Regions from separate parts of the Mesorhizobium sp. LEGMi-168a genome, predicted to be linked through region 3. Evidence: predicted binding sites of a transcription regulator. Region 3 holds the regulator's gene; each other region holds the start of a gene.

The links. Region 3 encodes PhoB, which activates phosphate uptake and scavenging genes when phosphate is short. Its sites were predicted from a motif close to TGTCATNNANCTGTCAT; they were not measured.
Region 1: a site for PhoB is predicted at 2,320-2,336, ahead of phnF (phosphonate metabolism transcriptional regulator PhnF). Genes of this name have one in related genera too.
Region 2: a site for PhoB is predicted at 2,007-2,023, ahead of AC4FWB_RS24415 (PhoX family protein). Genes of this name have one in related genera too.
Region 4: a site for PhoB is predicted at 2,676-2,692, ahead of AC4FWB_RS16675 (putative 2-aminoethylphosphonate ABC transporter substrate-binding protein). Genes of this name have one in related genera too.

The regions. Positions count from the first base shown of each region.
Region 1 is NZ_JBZEGV010000005.1:209,218-213,630, reverse strand. It holds gene AC4FWB_RS09795 (ABC transporter permease) at 1-103, shown strand, start outside; gene AC4FWB_RS09790 (zinc-binding alcohol dehydrogenase family protein) at 173-1,192, shown strand; gene phnF (phosphonate metabolism transcriptional regulator PhnF) at 1,535-2,278, opposite strand; gene phnG (phosphonate C-P lyase system protein PhnG) at 2,416-2,877, shown strand; gene phnH (phosphonate C-P lyase system protein PhnH) at 2,877-3,488, shown strand; gene AC4FWB_RS09770 (carbon-phosphorus lyase complex subunit) at 3,490-4,413, shown strand, end outside.
Region 2 is NZ_JBZEGV010000022.1:29,634-34,046, reverse strand. It holds gene AC4FWB_RS24430 (DMT family transporter) at 1-765, shown strand, start outside; gene AC4FWB_RS24425 (phosphatase PAP2 family protein) at 776-1,477, opposite strand; gene AC4FWB_RS24420 (hypothetical protein) at 1,496-1,834, opposite strand; gene AC4FWB_RS24415 (PhoX family protein) at 2,088-4,085, shown strand; gene AC4FWB_RS24410 (GNAT family N-acetyltransferase) at 4,137-4,413, opposite strand, start outside.
Region 3 is NZ_JBZEGV010000019.1:70,953-75,365, reverse strand. It holds gene xylF (D-xylose ABC transporter substrate-binding protein) at 1-621, opposite strand, end outside; gene AC4FWB_RS22810 (ROK family transcriptional regulator) at 888-2,129, shown strand; gene phoB (phosphate regulon transcriptional regulator PhoB) at 2,130-2,819, opposite strand; gene phoU (phosphate signaling complex protein PhoU) at 2,839-3,546, opposite strand; gene pstB (phosphate ABC transporter ATP-binding protein PstB) at 3,565-4,368, opposite strand; gene pstA (phosphate ABC transporter permease PstA) at 4,365-4,413, opposite strand, start outside.
Region 4 is NZ_JBZEGV010000011.1:103,045-107,457, forward strand. It holds gene AC4FWB_RS16665 (putative 2-aminoethylphosphonate ABC transporter permease subunit) at 1-146, opposite strand, end outside; gene AC4FWB_RS16670 (putative 2-aminoethylphosphonate ABC transporter ATP-binding protein) at 151-1,236, opposite strand; gene AC4FWB_RS16675 (putative 2-aminoethylphosphonate ABC transporter substrate-binding protein) at 1,325-2,395, opposite strand; gene AC4FWB_RS16680 (hypothetical protein) at 2,920-3,249, shown strand; gene AC4FWB_RS16685 (IclR family transcriptional regulator) at 3,266-4,081, opposite strand; gene AC4FWB_RS16690 (histone deacetylase family protein) at 4,232-4,413, opposite strand, start outside.

The sequences.
Region 1 (4,413 bases), on a different contig from region 3:
CGCCAACCTGCTCAACGTCAACACCTTCTGGCAGCGCGTCATCACCGGCGTCCTGATCATCGTCATCGTCTACTTCGACGGCCTGCGCCGTCGCGGCAAATGAACTGTCCCTGAAATGAAGCGCCGGCCCCGATCGATCGAGGCCGGCGCTCTTTGAACACTGGATCTGCGCATGAAAGCCGTCGTCTGCCGCTCGCCCGGCGACCTTGTCCTCGAAGACCGCGCCGCGCCTGGCGCACCGCCGCCCGGCTGGGCGCGGGTCTCCGTCAGCCATGTCGGCATCTGCGGCACCGACTACCACATCTTCGAAGGCAAGCATCCTTTCCTTGCCTATCCGCGCATCATGGGCCATGAGGTCTCGGGCACGGTGGCCGAAAGGGGCGAAGGCGTCGACCTTGCCGTCGGCGAGCCGGTTGTCATCAATCCCTATCTAGCCTGCGGCAAATGCATCGCCTGCCGGCACGGCAAGCCGAACTGCTGCGTCCGGATCGAGGTGCTCGGCGTGCATCGCGACGGCGCGATGTGCGACGAGATCCTGGTGCCGGCGCAAAATCTTTATCCTGCGAACGGCCTGTCGCTGGCCGATGCCGCGGCGGTCGAATTCCTGGCGATCGGCGCGCATGCCGTGCGGCGCTCGCTTGCTGCGCAAGGCGCGCGCACGCTGGTCATCGGCGCCGGCCCGATCGGCCTCGGCACGGCGGTCTTTGCCCGCATCGCCGGGCTGGATGTCAGCCTGCTCGATATGAGCACCGAACGGCTCGGTTTCGCCGAAGGCGAGCTAGGTTTCACCGCGCTTGACGGTTCGAAGGCATCGCCAGCCGAACTGGTCAAACAGGCGACCGACGGCGAAGGCTTCGACCTGGTGTTCGATGCCACCGGCAATACGCAGTCGGTGCAGTCTGCCTTCGCCCATGTCGCACATGGCGGCACGCTGGTTCTGGTCAGTGTCGTCAAGGACGACATCACCTTCTCCGACCCCGAGTTCCACAAGCGCGAGATGACGCTGATCGGCAGCCGCAATGCGCTCAAAGCCGATTTCGATCACGTCGCCGCCTCGATCCGCAACCGCGCCGTGCCGCTCGGCAAACTCGTCACGCATCGCACCACCCTTGCCGGCACGCCGCGCGATCTCGCGCGCTGGGCGCATGAGAAATCCGGCCTGATCAAGGCGGTCATCGAGGTTGGGCCATAACATGGCAGGCGGTGAACCCGGCCCGAATTGACGACGCGCCGCGCAGGTCGACCCCCACTCCGTCTCGGCTTCGCCGAGCCACCTCTCCCCCGATCGACGGGGTAGAGGAAGGGTACGAGCCTATTGCAGCCAACGCTCCTCAACCAGACTCCCTCCTTATCCCGCCGCCAGCGGGCTCCCTTCCTCTCCCTCCGGAGGGGGGAGAGGTGGCTCGGCGAAGCCGAGACGGAGTGGGGGAAGGCGGTCCTCAAACGTCAAGCCGCTGACAAGTAAGCGCGACCGAGCTGGTCTGATATCAGCGTGAATCAGATAAATCACGGTCTCGTATCAGGCCAGCACTCCCTACAATGCCGACAGCTTCAGTTCCACCCGCTCCGCCGGAAATCGCGACTCCGCGAACTGGATCGGCTGGCCGTCGAGCGTAACGTTGACGGCGACGGTGACCAGCACAATGGCGCCCGGTTGCAAATCAAGTGCAGCAAGATCGTCGGCATCGGCGTGACGCGCCGACAGCACCGTCGAGTGCCGCAGATAATCGTTGATGCCGAAGCGTTTGAGCGAGGCCGTGATCGATCCCGTCTCCGCCATCGCGGCCTCGATGCCGGCGAAACGCTTTGCATCGAACCAGGTCGTCGCGCGCGACACCGGATGCCCGTCGGCCTCGCCGCGTGTTTCCAGACGGATCACTGCTGCTCCCCTGGCCACGCCGAGCGCCTCGGCGATGCGCCGGTTGGCCGGTTCGGTCGATGACGACAGCAGGGCGATGTGGCGCTCGGTCGTCTGGCCCTGCAGCCCGGTCGAGAAGCGCGTGCGCGCGCCGATCGGATAGGACAGGCGCTTGCGCGACAAAACGAAGGTGCCGCGCCCCTGCTCGGCCCTCAGCACGCCTTCCTGCACCAGGGCGGCAATGGCGCTGCGCACCGTGTGACGGTTGACGCCGTAGCGTTCCGCCAACACGACTTCAGGCGGCAGCGCCGTGTTCTCCGTGAAATCGCCGCTCGCGATCCCCTGCAATATCCTGTCGGCGATCTGCCGCCACAGCGACACGCCGCTGCGCCTTTCGATGCTGCTCGCCAGCCCGGTCATTTCCCCGCCCCCAACGTCTTCGCGCTAACTTTTGCGCCTCTTGTCATCCACCCGTCATGGACTCTCGTTAGGTGATGAGTATAATTTGTATAGTTGTCTATATCAATAGATAAATTACCTATGCGAGGAGTGAAGCGATGCGAGGACAGGAAGCGCGCGAGCAGGCCGAGCGGCGGGCCGTGATGGCGACGCTGGCGCATGCGGCGGCCGACGAGATCGCGCGTCTGTGGGACGGCTCCGGCTTCCCCGCCGAGGCCGAACTGCTGCGCGGTCCGGAAACCGGCCTAGTGACGGTGCGCGGGCGGATCGGCGGCGGCGGCGCACCCTTCAATGTCGGCGAGGCGACCGTCACCCGTACGACCGTGCGGCTGCCCTCCGGACAGGTCGGCCACTCCTATGCGCTCGGCCGCGACAAGGCCAAAGCCAAGCTCGCGGCAATCGCCGACGCGCTCTGGCAGGATCCGGGCCATCGCGAAGCGGTCGAAACGAAGCTCGTCGCGCCGCTGCGAGCGATGCTCGAAACGGCGCGTGAAAAACGGCGCGTCGAGACGGCGGCCACGAAAGTGGATTTCTTCACCATGGTGCGCGGAGAGGACTGATGGATATCGCCACGCAATCGATTGAAGGCGGCTTCGCCGATCCAGTTTTTAATGCACAGAGCGTGTTCCGCGCCATCATGGACGCGATGGCCCGCCCCGGCACCGTTCAGGCCCTGCCGTCACTCGCCCAGCCGCCGGCACCGCTGTCGGCAACCGCCGGCGCCGTGGCGCTTTCACTCTGCGACAACGACACCCCGATCTGGCTCGATCCGCGGCTGCAGGCCGAAGCTTCCGTCAAAGCGTGGCTCGGCTTTCACACCGGCGCGCCTTTGGCCAACACGCCCGCCGACGCGCATTTCGCTTTGATCGCCAACCCGGCCGAGATGGCGGCGCTCGACGGTTTTTCGCAAGGCACGCAGGAATATCCGGACCGCTCGACGACGCTGATCCTTTTGGTCGACGATCTCGCCTCCGGTCCGTCGCTGCTGCTCGAAGGCCCAGGCATCGAGAAGACCGCGATGATCGCGCCGACAAGCATGCCGCGCCATTTCGTCGAGCAGTGGAAGCAGAACAACCAGCGTTTCCCGCGCGGTGTCGACATCATCCTGGCGGCGCCCGACAGCCTCGCCTGCCTGCCGCGCACCACCCGCATCAAGACGATGGAGGCGTGACATGTATGTCGCGGTGAAAGGCGGCGAGGCCGCAATTGCCAACGCCCATCGCCTGCTGGCCGATCGCCGCCGCGGCGACCGCTCGGTGCCGGCGCTGCGCCTCGACCAGATCGTCGAGCAGCTGGCGCTCGGCGTCGACCGGGTGATGAGCGAAGGCTCACTTTACGACCGCGAGCTTGCGGCCCTTGCCGTCGTCCAGGCGCGCGGCGACATGATCGAGGCGATCTTCCTGGTGCGCGCCTATCGCACCACGCTACCGCGCTTCGGCTACACCAGCCCGGTCGACACCGGCGCCATGCAGGTCGAGCGGCGCGTGTCGGCCACCTACAAGGACCTTCCCGGCGGCCAGGTGCTCGGTCCGACCTTCGACTATACCCACCGGCTGCTCGATCCGGAGCTCACCGCAGGCGCCGATGTCGAGACGCCCGCGCAGCGTCCGGCCGAACCCGAGGCGATGCCGCGCGTCTCTTCGATCCTGGCGCATGAAGGCCTGATCGAAGCCGACGGCGACATGCCGCGCGACCATGTCCCCGGCGACATCACGCGCGAGCCGCTGCAATTCCCGATGGCGCGCGACATCCGATTGCAGGCGCTGTCGCGCGGCGACGAGGGTTTTCTGCTGGCGCTCGGCTATTCGACACAGCGCGGCTATGCCCGCAACCATCCCTTCGTCGGCGAGGTCCGCATCGGTGAGGTCGAGCTGGAGCTCGACGTGCCGGAACTGCCTTTCACCGTGCCGCTGGGCTCCATACGCGTCACCGAATGCCAGATGGTCAACCAGTTCAAGGGCTCGGCCAAGGCACCGCCGCAATTCACCCGCGGCTACGGCCTGGTCTTCGGCCAGAGCGAGCGCAAGGCGATGGCGATGGCGCTGTGCGACCGCGCGCTGCGCGCGAGCGAGCTCGGCGAGGATGTCGTCGCCGCA
Region 2 (4,413 bases), on a different contig from region 3:
ATGGTCGCGACCCTGGTCGCGGGCGCGGCCTGGTCGGCAGGGCCGCGCTCGAAGCCAACCCTTCCGGTGCTGGGGCTGCATGCGCTGCGCGCCGCGATTGTCGGCATCGTCCTGCTCTCATTCTTCTGGGGTCTCGCCAGGCTGCCGCTTGCCGAGGCGATCGGGCTCAGCTTCATCGCGCCCCTGTTCGCGCTTTTCCTCGCCGCGCTGTTGCTGGGCGAACGCATAAGGCGGCAGGCCGTGTGGGCATCGCTCGCCGGTATCGCGGGCGTCGCGATCATATTGGCCGGCCAGTTCGGGCAAGCCGGCCATTCGCGGGATGCCCTGCTTGGCACGGGAGCGGTGCTCGTTTCGACGGTGTTCTATGCCTACAATCTGATCCTCTCCCGGCAACAGGCGCTGTTGGCCAAGCCGGTCGAGATCATGCTGTTCCAGAATCTCTGCCTCGCAATCATCCTTAGCCTCGCCGCGCCGTGGCTCGCCGTCGCGCTGCCGGGAGACCTCTGGCTTCCCCTGGTCGGGGTGGCGTTGCTGTCGCTGTCCGGCCAGTTCCTGATGAGTTGGGCCTACGCCCGCGCCGAAGCGCAATATCTGATCCCGACCGAATACTCGGCCTTCATCTGGGCGATCGCGCTTGGCTGGTTCTTCTTCGGCGAGGAGGTGGCCTGGACCACGCTGGCAGGGGCGTGCCTGATCGTCGCCGGTTGCCTGATCGCCGCGCGCGCAAACCCGAAACTTGCCGAGCCGATCGAAGCGGCGGTTTGAGAAGCGCGGATCACTCGCCGTCCGCCACCACTTTGCGCCGCTGCAGCAGGTGCGCCGCAAGCCAGCATAACATGGCCCAGGCGAAGCCGGCGCACCAGCCGGCTAGCACGTCCGACGGCCAATGCACGCCGAGATAGACGCGGCTGGTCCCGACCATCACCGTGACGAGCACGGCGAGCGCGAGCACGAAGATCTTGGTCCTGCGGTCCGGCAGGAAGCGGGCCGCCAGCGAGCCGAGGGTAAGATAGGTCACCGCCGACAGCATCGCATGGCCGCTGGGGAAGGAGAGCGACGTCTCGTTGACGAGATGCGAGACGAGATCGGGCCGCGGCCGGTAGACCTCGAACTTGAGCAGGCTGGAAAGCACCTGTCCGCCGGCCACAGCCGCGAACACGAACAACGCCGTCGCCGGCCTGCGGATCAGAAGCAGGTAGATGATCGTCGCGGTGGTGATCAGCACCAGCACGCTGGTGCTGCCGAGCGCGGTGACGTCGCGCACCGCGCCTTCCAGCCAGGGGGGGCCGATCGGGCTGTCCGGCTGCCCGGCATGGCGGAAGGCGAGCAGGATTTCCGTGTCGAAGGCGTGCGGGGTGGTGGCGCGCGCCACCTCCATGAGCTCCACCAGGCCCCACAGCCCGCCGGCGATCACCAGCCCGGCCAGCAGCACCGGAAATTCTATTCTGTTGAGCAGCGCGTTGGCGGTCGATTTCATCAGGGGCCTTGGGTCCAGCTACAGCCTTTGCATATAGGGCCCGAGCGTGATCAGCGCGACGGCTGCGATCGCCAGCACCACGCCGGTGGCCTGCAATGCATTCAAGCGCTCGCCGAAGAAGACCAGGGCCACGACGTTCACCGATACCAGCTGGATCACCGCTGACAGGCTGAACGACACCGACATGCCGAATTCTCGGATCAGCCTGAGCATGATCAGATTGCCGGCGGAATAGAGCGCGAGGGTCAGCAGGATCTTGGCCAGGCTCGGCGCCAGCCCCCATTGCTTGGCCGCCATCGCCGCAAAAAGGAAGATCACCGTCGAAACGCCAAGCTGCGCCAAGCCCAAGAAACCCACGTTTTCATCCCCTCCTGAAGCGGCTTTCGCCGCGCCCGTCGCCGCTGTTGTTTCCGAAGCGTGACAAGCCGTCAAGCTGATCCGGCGGGCAAGGAGCGCTGCTACGGGATCGCGCGCGGCCTGAGCCGAAACAATCGACAGCCGGCAAACCAGCCTTGTTTAATCACGCCGATGTCACGAAAATGTGATCGGCCGCTTATAGGGGTCGAAAGGTCACACGTTCCAGCCACCTCAAGAAGCCAGAGGACAGCCCATGACCGACTCCCCTGCAACCCGCTTCCGCACCAGCCAGCTCGAGGAGAATGACGGCCCGCCCGTCAATCCCACCGACAACCGCACCATGGGCGAGATCATCGCCGCGCGCTTCTCGCGCCGCGGCTTCCTGAAGGGTTCGCTGGCCGTCTCGGCCATCGCCGCCACCGTCAGTCCGCTGGCGCTCGTCGCTGCCGACGAGGCGCGCGCCACCGAGGCATCGGCCTTCAAATTCGACGAGCTCGAGGCCGGCATCGACGACAAGCACCATGTCGCGCCGGGCTACGATGCCGACGTGCTCTTGCGCTGGGGCGATCCGCTGTTTGCCGATTCGCCGGATTTCGACCCGGTGAAGCAGTCGGCCGAGGCCCAGGCAAAACAGTTCGGCTACAACAACGACTATGTCGGCTATATCCCGATCGACGGCTCGGCCGAGCATGGCCTGCTGGTCGTCAACCACGAATACACCAACCCGCATCTGATGTTCCCGGGCATCGTCAAGATCGTCGAGAAGGAAGGCGAGAAGGCCGCCGAGACAGCGCCGCTCAGCAAGGAGCAGGTCGATGTCGAGATGGCGGCGCATGGCGGCACCATCGTCGAGATCCGCAAGGAGGCCGGCAAATGGCAGGTGGTGCGCGACGGCAAGCTCAACCGCCGCATCACCTCCAACACCGAAATGGCGCTCTCCGGCCCGGTCGCCGGCCACGATCGCGTCAAGACCAATGCCGATCCGTCCGGCGCCAAGGTCATCGGCACGTTCAACAACTGCGCCGGCGGCGTCACGCCCTGGGGCACCTATGTGATGGCCGAGGAGAACATCCACGGCTATTTCTCGGGCGAGCTGCCGGAAGGCCACAAGGAGGCGGCGAACTACAAGCGGCTCGGCATTCCGGAAGGCGCGTATGAATGGGGCGCGCATTACGACCGCTTCAACCTCGCCAAGGAGCCGAACGAGCCCAATCGTTTTGGCTGGATCGTCGAGGTCGACGTCAACGATCCGAATTCGGTGCCGAGGAAGCGCACCGCCATGGGCCGCTTCAAGCATGAAGGCGCCGAATCGATCGTCGCCAAGGACGGCCGCGTCGTCTTCTATCTCGGTGACGACGAGCGCTTCGACTATGTCTACAAATTCGTCACCAAGGGCGCGTTCAACCCGAACGACCGCGCCGCCAACATGAACCTGCTCGACGACGGCACGTTGCATGTGGCGAAGTTCGCCGAGGATGGCTCGGTGGAATGGATGCCGATCGTGTTCGGTCAGGGCCCGCTGACGGCGGAGAACGGCTTTGCCGGCCAGGCCGACGTTTTGATCGAGACGCGCCGCGCCGCCGACCTGCTCGGCGCCACCAAGATGGACCGGCCGGAAGACATCCAGCCCAACGCCGGCAACGGTAAGGTCTATGTCATGCTGACCAACAATTCCAAGCGCAAGACTGATCAGGTCGACGCCGCCAACCCGCGCGCCGAAAACGCCTTCGGCCACATCATCGAGATCGTCGAGGACGGCGGCGATTTTGCCGCCACCAAGGGCAAGTGGGAAGTGCTCCTGAAATGCGGCGATCCTTCCGTGGCCGATGTCGGCGCCACCTTCTCGACCGCCACCACCGCCAATGGCTGGTTCGGCATGCCGGACAATTGCGCCGTCGATTCCGCGGGCCGGCTCTGGGTCGCCACCGATGGCCAGGGTCCGAAGGCCACCGGCCGCACCGATGGCCTGTGGGCTGTCGACACGGAAGGCGCTGCGCGAGCGACGTCAAAACTGTTCTTCCGCGTGCCGGTCGGCGCCGAGATGTGCGGCCCGCTGTTCGCGCCGGATGACCAGACCGCTTTCGTCGCCGTCCAGCATCCGGGCGACGGCGGCGAGGACTGGGAAGCTTTCGGCCGCCCGTCCTACTACGAGGACCCGTCGACCCGCTGGCCGGACTTTAAGCCGGACATGCCGGTGCGGCCTTCGGTCGTCGCCATCACCAAGCAGGGCGGCGGCAAGATCGGGGTTTGATCTGATCTGAAGGGGAGGGCTTCGGCGATCCGGAGCCCTTCCCTACTCCCGCTAGTCGGCGCGCTGAACCACGGCCATGTTCAGGGTGGTTCTCAATCGGAAGCCGATGGACTCGTAGAGCCTGATGGCGGGAGCGTTGCTGTCGTAGGCGTGGAGATACGGAACCTCGCCACGCGCCATGATCCGGTTCGCCACGAAGAGCGACAGCAGCCGGCCGAGGCCCACGCCGCGGAAATCCGGATGCGAGCACACGCCGCTGAGTTCGGTGTAGCCGGGCTGCTTCATGCGCTCGCCGGCCATCGCCGCAAGCCTGCCGCCGATCTTCACG
Region 3 (4,413 bases):
GGCGGTCAGGAACTGCTCCATGTTCTTCTGCGCGTTGGCAGGCAGCCAGCCATCGGTATAGGCCTCGCCGACATTCTTGACCTTGCCGCTGTCGATGGCCTCCTTCAGCACTTCCATCGAGCCCGAGAACAGGAAATCGGCATTCGGATCGGCGCCCGAGCCCTTGATGAAGACGTAGTTGCCTTCGGGCTTGGCCTTGAACACCTCGCGGGCCTGCATGCGGCCGACTTCCTTGTTGTCGAAGGTCAGGTAGAACACGTCCTTGTTCTCGATCAGGCGGTCGTAGCCGACGACCGGAATGCCTTCGTCCAGCGCCTTCTGAACTGCCGGCCCAATCGCCGAGGCGTCCTGCGCCAGGATGATCAGCGCGTTGGCGCCCTGCGAGATCAGGCTCTCGACGTCGGTCAGCTGCTTGCCCGGATTGGACTGCGCGTCGGCGGAGATGTACTTGTCCCCGGCGGCCTCGATGGCCTTCTTCATCGCCGCCTCGTCGGTCTTCCAGCGTTCTTCCTGGAAATTCGACCACGAAACGCCGATCACCTTGTCCTTTGCCTCTGCGACCGACGCCAGCGTCAGCGACATGGCGACACCCGCCAGGATGGCGGTTGCGAATCTCTTCATGATTTCCTCCCTGCGCCATTGCGGCGCGACCCAGACTGGCCCGAAGGCCGCACACAGAGGCTTTTTTTCGAGCCTCGAAAAAACACTGATGCAACGTCGAAGCGCTGTCAACTGCGATTCTGATGGTTTTTGAGGTGTCGCAAACTTTTTTTCGAGCTCCGCAATAAATAATGACAGCCCCGGCAGCTTCTGCCAGTATCCCTAGCACGTCGGCGACGGCCCATGGCATGATGAGAAGGCCGCGACGCCCGGGAGGAAGGAAAACGATGTCGGTCGGAATCCGCCACGACGACCTGCGCCGGCGCAACCGCGCCATGGTGCTCTCGGCCGTGCGCCGGGCCGACCAGCCGTCGCGCACGGAAATCGCCGCGACCACCGGGCTCAGCCACTCGACGATTTCGGCGATCTCTGCCGACCTGATCCAGGAAGGCATCCTGGCCGAGAGCAAGCCGAGCGAGACCACGTCGCTGAAGCGCGGCCGGCCACAAGTCGGCCTCGCCCTCAACCCCGAAGCGGCCGCGGTGGTGACGGTGGTACTGTCGCTGAATTTCCTCTCCGTCGCCGTCATCGACTATGCCGGTCAGGTCATCGCCGAAGAGCAGCGGCGCCTCGACACGCTGACCATGCCGCGCGACGAGCTGATCGGCGAATGCACGGCGATTGTCCGGCGCCGGCTGGAGGACCCGGATCTCGATGTCGGCAGCGTCGCCCGCATTGCCATGGGCATCCAGGGCATCACCGATTCCCACGCCCGCGCCATGCTGTGGTCGCCGATCACGCCGCTGACCGACATTCCCTTCGCCGACATCCTGGAGCATGAATTCGGCATTCCCGCCACCATGGAGAACGACTGCAACATGATGGCGGTGGCGCTGCAATGGCGCGACCCCGACCGCTACCGCGACAACTTCATCGCCATCCTGCTCTCGCACGGCATCGGCATGGGGCTGGTGCTGAAGGGCGAGCTGTTCACCGGCACGCACTCTTCCGGCGGCGAGTTCGGCCACATGATCCACCGTCCCGGCGGCGCGCTCTGCCGCTGCGGACGCCGCGGCTGCGTCGAGGCCTATGCCGGCAACTACGCCATCTGGCGCAGCGCCATGAAGATGAGCGAGGATGCCGAGCCGGTCGACGTCGGCGACGCCGACATGCGGGCTCTTGCCGCGAAGGCGCGCGAAAAAGACGGCCCGGAGCGCGAGGCCTATCGCCGGGCGGGCGAAGCGCTGGGCTTTGGGCTGGGCAGCCTGTTCGCGCTGATCGACCCGGCGCCGGTCGCCATGGTCGGCGTCAGCGCCGCGGCTTTCGACCTGATCGAGCCGGCGTTGCGGGAAGCCATCGCCCAGACCGCCGGCGGCCAGCACTCAAAATCGATCTCCTTCGACACTGAGCCGAACGAATTGCCGCTGATACGCGAAGGCTGCGCCATGCGCGCGCTGAGCTTCGTCGACCAGGAGATTTTCGCGCCGGGCGTGCAGGCGAGGACCGGCACCGGAAAGAACGTCGCCTGATCAGTCTTCCCTGATCGCGTAGCCCGCCCCGCGTATCGTGCGGATGACGTCCGGCATGCGGCCGTTGTTGACCGCCTTGCGCAGGCGTCCGACATGCACGTCCACCGTGCGCTCGTCGATATAGATCGTCTCGCCCCAGACATTGTCGAGCAGCTGGCTGCGCGAGAACACCCGGCCGGGATGCCGCATCATGAATTCGAGCAGCCGGAACTCGGTCGGGCCGAGCCTGATCTCGCTCTTCTTGCGGTAGACGCGGTGCGATTCGCGGTCGAGCACGATGTCGCCGACCTTGAGCACGCTGGACAGCACCTCCGGCTTGGCGCGGCGCAACAGCGCCTTGACCCTGGCCATGAATTCCGGCGTCGAGAACGGCTTGACCAGGTAGTCGTCGGCGCCCGTCGAGAGGCCGCGCACGCGATCGCTTTCCTCGCCGCGCGCGGTCAGCATGATGATCGGCAGCCGCTCGGTCTCGGGCCGCATCCTGAGGCGCCGGCAAAGCTCGATGCCGGAAACCGCCGGCACCATCCAATCGAGCACCAGAAGGTCGGGCACGTTCTCCTGCAGGCGGATCTCGGCCTCGTCGCCGCGGGTCACCACCTCGACCTGATAACCCTCGGATTCGAGGTTGTAGCGGAGCAGCACCCCCAGCGGCTCCTCGTCCTCCACCACCATGATGCGTGGGGCGATCATTTGGCAGGCACCTTCGCTGTCACGCCGCCGGCGCCGACATCGCCGTCTCGTCCTGCTTCGGACGATTGGCGGGCAATTGGGTGCCGGTCAGCACATAATAGGCGTTCTCGGCGATGTTGGTCACATGGTCGCCGATGCGCTCCAGATTCTTGGCGCAGAACAGGAGGTGCGTACAAGCCGTGATGTTGCGCGGATCCTCCATCATGTAAGTCAGGAGCTCGCGGAAGACGGAGGTGTATTTGACGTCGACGCGCTCGTCGTCGTTCCTGAGCTTGGCGAGCGCCGTGGCGTCGCCCGCCGTGTACTCCTCGATCACGCCCTGGACCTGGATCAGCACCAGCTGCGCCATCGCGTCGATCGAGTGCGATAGGTCGCGCGGCGCGGCGCTGACGCCGACGGAGCCGACGCGCTTGGCGATGTTCTTGGCGAGGTCGCCGATGCGCTCGAGGTCGCCGGCCATGCGGATGGCGCCGACCACGCTGCGCAGGTCGTCGGCCATCGGCTGGCGCTTGGCGATCAGCGTGATGGCGCGGTCGTCGAGCTCGCGCTGACGCGCGTCCATGATGGCGTCGTCGGAGACGACGCGCTGCGCCAAAGCATTGTCGGAATTGAGCAGAGCCTTGGTCGAGGCGCCGACCATCGAGCCGGCGAGATCGCCCATATCACGGATGAGCCGGCTGATCTGCCCGAGATCCTCGTCGAAGGAAGCGACCGTATGGGCCATGATTGATGTCCTCGTGTGAACTCAGCCGAAGCGGCCGGTGATGTAGTCCTGCGTGCGCTTCTCGCGGGGCGAGGTGAAGATCTTCTCGGTTCGGTCGAACTCGACCAGCTCGCCGAGATACATGAACGCCGTCTGCCGCGACACGCGCGCCGCCTGCTGCATGTTGTGGGTGACGATCACGATCGTGTAGTCGGCCTGCAATTCGTCGATCAGTTCCTCGATCTTGGCGGTCGACAGCGGATCGAGCGCCGAGGCCGGCTCGTCGAGCAGGATGACCTCCGGCTTCACCGCCACGGTGCGGGCGATGCAGAGCCGCTGCTGCTGGCCGCCCGAAAGGCTCTGGCCGCTGGCGTTGAGCTTGTCCTTGACCTCGTTCCACAGCGCCGCGCGCTTCAGCGCCTGCTCGACGCGGTTGTCCATCTCGGCCTTGCTGATCTTCTCATACAGCCTGACGCCGAAGGCGATGTTCTCGTAGATCGACATCGGGAACGGCGTCGGCTTCTGGAACACCATGCCGATCTTGGTCCTGAGCAGGTTGAGGTCCTGCGAGCGGTCGAGGATGTTCTTGCCGTCGAGCAGCACCTGGCCTTCGGCGCTCTGCTTCGGATAGAGCTCGTAGATGCGGTTCAGCACGCGCAGCAGCGTCGACTTCCCGCAGCCCGACGGCCCGATGAAGGCGGTGACGCTGCGTTCGGGCAGCGACAGGTTGATGTCCTTCAGCGCCTTCGACTGGCCATAGTAGAAGTTGAGGTTTTTGACCTCGATCTTGGCCTTCTCGACGGCAGTGTCGGCTACGTTCAGGTCGGTGGACAACATCGGTTTCATCTGTCCTCTCTGCGTCCGGTAAGGCTGCGGGCGAAGACGCTCAGC
Region 4 (4,413 bases), on a different contig from region 3:
ACGAGAATTGACGCGACCGGCAGGAGCACCAATGCGATGAGCACTGCGACCAGTATCGCTGTCAGCCCGAAATGGGCGATTGCCTCGGACGTCAACTTGGGTCGGCGGCGCAGGGCGACAATTTCGATCTGGTTCCCGCTAGGCATGATCTTATGCCGACAGCAACTGCATGCGATGTGGGTCCAGCGCTACGGCCACGGATTCACCAGGGCCAATCTTAAGGCCTTGCAGTTCGCGCGCTGAAACATCGGCACACAATGTAGTGACGCCCCATTCTTGCACACAAAGCCGCAGTCTGGTGAAGGGGCCCAGGAATTCCGCCCCCGTCACGCTCGCCAGCGCTTTGCTGGCGGCGCCTGCGCCGTCGCGAGGCGCCGCCGACACCGCGATGTCCTCGGGACGGACGCAAAGCCGTGCTGCGCCGTCGGCCGAACCGACCGGCACCGCTATCGCCACTGTGCCATGCTCAGTCCTGAACACGCCGTGCGAAACATGACCGGTGATCACGTTCATCTTGCCGACGAAGTCCGCGACGAAAAATGAAGACGGACGGCCGTAGATCTCCGCAGGCGAGCCGACTTGTTCAATGGACCCGTGATTCATGACGACGATCCGATCTGCCATCGCCAGGGCTTCTTCCTGGTCGTGAGTGACCATGATCGTCGTCAGTCCAAGCCGGCGTTGCAGATCCTTGATCTGTTCCCGCAAGTGCACGCGCACCTTGGCGTCAATCGCGCTTAACGGCTCATCCAACAGAAGCAGTTTCGGTCTCGGCGCAAGGGCTCGCGCCAAGGCAACGCGCTGCTGCTGCCCTCCCGAAAGCTGCGAGGGATACTTGTCCTCGATGCCCGGCAGGCCAACCATTTCGAGCAGTGCGCTGACCCGCTCATGAGCTTCGCGCCGGCCTGATTTCAGACCATAGCCCACATTGTGGCGAACGGTGAGATTTGGAAATAGCGCATAGGACTGGAACAGTATGCCAAACCCTCGCTCGGCCGCCGACAGATCGGATATGTCGCGGCCTGCGTGTCTGAGCGTGCCGGTGCTTTGCCGCTCCAGCCCAGTTATGATGCGCAAAAGCGTCGTCTTTCCGCAACCTGAAGGGCCTAGGAAACTGACGAACTCGCCATCATGGATGTCGAGATCGATCTTCTTAAGCGCGACATGGCGCCCGAAAATCTTGCCTACGTCGCGGATCTCAAGAAGCGCGGATGCCTTACCATTAGAGGCGTTCATCGAGTTGGGGATCCAAGTCCTTCGAGGTGGTATAATGCCCCCTGAAACTGCCGCGCACTGCAAGTACGCGGCAGCCGGCTGTCAGGTCTCAATTGTTCTTCGGTTCGGATTTGCCGTCGTAACGCTTGACCCATTCCGCCGTGACGGCTTCGCGATCATGCGCGCTCGTGGCAAGGTCCTGATCGGACATCGCAGCCTCGGCGCCGGCCGGATATGCCTTCGGGGTGGGAAAGTCCCCAGGGTAGGCGACGATGGCCATGAACTTGTTGTACTGGTCGTTGGCCGCCTTGCTCACGGAGAAGTCGGCCAGTTCCTGGGCAGCCTTGAGTTTCTTCGTGCCCTTGATAATCGCAGTCGCCTCGATATCCCATCCAGTCTTATCCTTCGGCAGAATGATATCGATGGGCGCACCTTTCGCTTTGAGCTGAGGCGCCGTGATGTCGGTTGAAATACCAATGACATATTCTCCGGTCGCCGCCATCTTGCAGGGCTTTGACCCTGAATGGGTGTAGAGGGCGATGTTCTCATGGAGCGCATCCATGAATGGCCAGGCCTTGTCCCCCATGGACTGCTTCCAATGATTGACGGCCAGATAGCCGGTATGGCTGGAAGCCGGATTGGGCATCGTGATCTGCCCTTTGTAGATCGGCTTGGCCAAATCCGCCCAGGTTTCTGGCGCCGGGATGTTGCGTTTCTTCGCCTCGATCGTGTTGAAACAGATCAAGCTCATCCAGGTGTCCATGCCAGTCCATGCAGGCGGATTCTTGTCATCGCGAAAGCGCGGCTTCAGTTTCTCATAGTCCTTCGGCGCATAGGGCTCGAGCATTCCAAGCTTGTCCAGGCTAACGAGGTGCATCAGGGGCACACCCCAAACCGCGTCCGCGTGTGGATTGTCCTTCTCGGCCAGCAAGCGCGCCAAGACGATTCCAGGACTGTCCCGCAGCCAAGCAATCTCGACGTCGGGATATTGCTTCTCGAACGCGGCCTTACATGGGGCGAGTTGCTCTTTTTCCAGTGCGGTGTAGACGGTGATGGTCTCTTTGGCTGACTGAGCATATCCCGTCGAAACAGTCTGCGCGATGAGGGCGGCGGCAAGAAGCACAGACAGCGTCCACCGATGTCTCCGCGAGTGTTGTGGCGTTTGGACGTTAGTGGTCATTTTGTTCTCCCCTTGTTATGCACCACGGCATGTTTCTACGGTAGACGCCCATCCGGAAGCCGAAAATGCGCGATCCGGAAGTCAGCCATCGCGAACGACGATGGCTGGCGTCAGAGACGACCAATTTTCAAAGTGCGCGGCGGTTTTGAGAGAACGACATGCAACCAAGACCAGGCCTTTTAAAGCCGGTCGCTTGAATCCCTTTCAGCACGACGCGCTTTAGCCGGGCTCGGGGCGGCGTCGATCTTGCGATCAACTATGTCCGCCTCGGCGGCATTCCATGACAAACGGTTGACTTTCCCCATCTGTGCGCATAGTGAGAAACAGTGTTTTGCTGGGAAAAACGCCTGCCTAGTACGGCTCGCGGCAGGTAAGGCCGTCAGGCCAGATGACGGGAACGCGTTGCGGTACTGGACAGTTGAAAAGTCCGCTTGCGCTGACCAGCATCTCCGCGATCAAAGCAGCGTTTCGATCATATTCGGCACTACCGCACGTCCTGGGCGCCTCGATGACCGGTGACTGGAATGTATATTGACTACCAGTATTTGCTCTCAGGCGCCGCGCCGTCGATGCGCTTTGGGCCGGCAACCACTTCCCGTATTGATGGGCTCCTTGCACAGGCAAAAGGTTGCGTGATCGGTCGGCAACACGGTCGGCCTTTTGTCGACATCAATATCGATGGCGCGCCGCGCCGCGTGGAGTTCGAGCGCGACGCGGACCTGGAACTGCTCCTTGCCAGGATAAAGGCGCGTGGAATCCCGCTGCATCGCGATCGCGAAGTGATCGCAGCGGTGCTCGGCATAGGCGCTGTTTTGATCCTGGCGATCGCGCTCGCCGTCTGGCTGAGACCCTGACTCTCGAAAACCGCCGTCAGGAGGCCGCCGGCTGCATGCGCCTGCGCGCGTCGATGGCGCCGCGGTCATAGCCGAGATTCCAGGAGATGCGCAGGCTGGCCTTGAGCAGAGCATCGATCTGAGCCTGATCCGGTATCGGCTTGATGTTCTGCACCGAGCCGACAATGGCAACTGTCCCCGCAACGTCCCCCATGCGATCGAAGATCGGCGCCGCTACCGCATTAATGCCGAACGTCTCCTCGTTGGGAGCAGTGATGAACCCTTGCGCCCGCGCCTGCGCCAGCTCGGCTTCCAGTTTCGCTGCATCGACGATCGTGTGATCGGTCAAGCGGGTGAGGCCTTGGCGCAGCACATGCTGGAGCAGCGAACGATTGCTGAAGGCAAGCGCCACTTTGCCCTGGGCGGTGCCGTGCAGGACCAGCTCGCTGCCCTGCCTGACGCCGATCTCCAGGTTGGATTTCCCGAACACCGTGCGCAGCACGACCAGTGACCGATTGCGCAACGCCGAGACGACTACGGTCTCACCGATCTCGTCGCGCAGCGCGGCGATCGCATCGGACGAGGCGGTCAGCAACTCGATGCGCCCGGCGGCGACTTGGCCGATGAGATAGGATCTGGTGCCGAGCTTATAACGGGCCGAAACCGCGTTCTGGTCGACATAACCACGCTCCACCAGCGTCTGCAGATGGCGGAAGACTGTTCCCTTGGTTGTGCCGAGCAGGGCTGCCAGCTCGCTCACCCCCACTTCGCCAGGCGCTGCGGCGACGGCCTCGAGCACGTCGAAGGCAAGCTGGACCGATTTCACGCCACTGTCAGACCGTGCCGTAGTCATGTCTCTGTCTTCCCCCCGCGTTCGCGTGCGCCGGCTTTGCCGGTTTGAAGCACTTGCTTCGTGCTACCCCGACGTGTCCTCCAATACAAGATTTCCGCAAGCTGCCATCAGACGATCGACAATTCCGGTGTCTGCAGTGGCTCGCTAACCCTACCTCACAGTCGCCGCGAACACTGACAATACCGAGCGCAGTAGATGGCCCACCTCAGAGACGGTGTAGCCGCCTTCCTGCACAAGCGCCGTCGGCAGCCGCAGCGCGGCCAGACGGCGGGCAACCTCGACGAACCCTTCCGAGGTGAGGTTGAGCGAGCCCAGCATGTCGCTTTCATGCG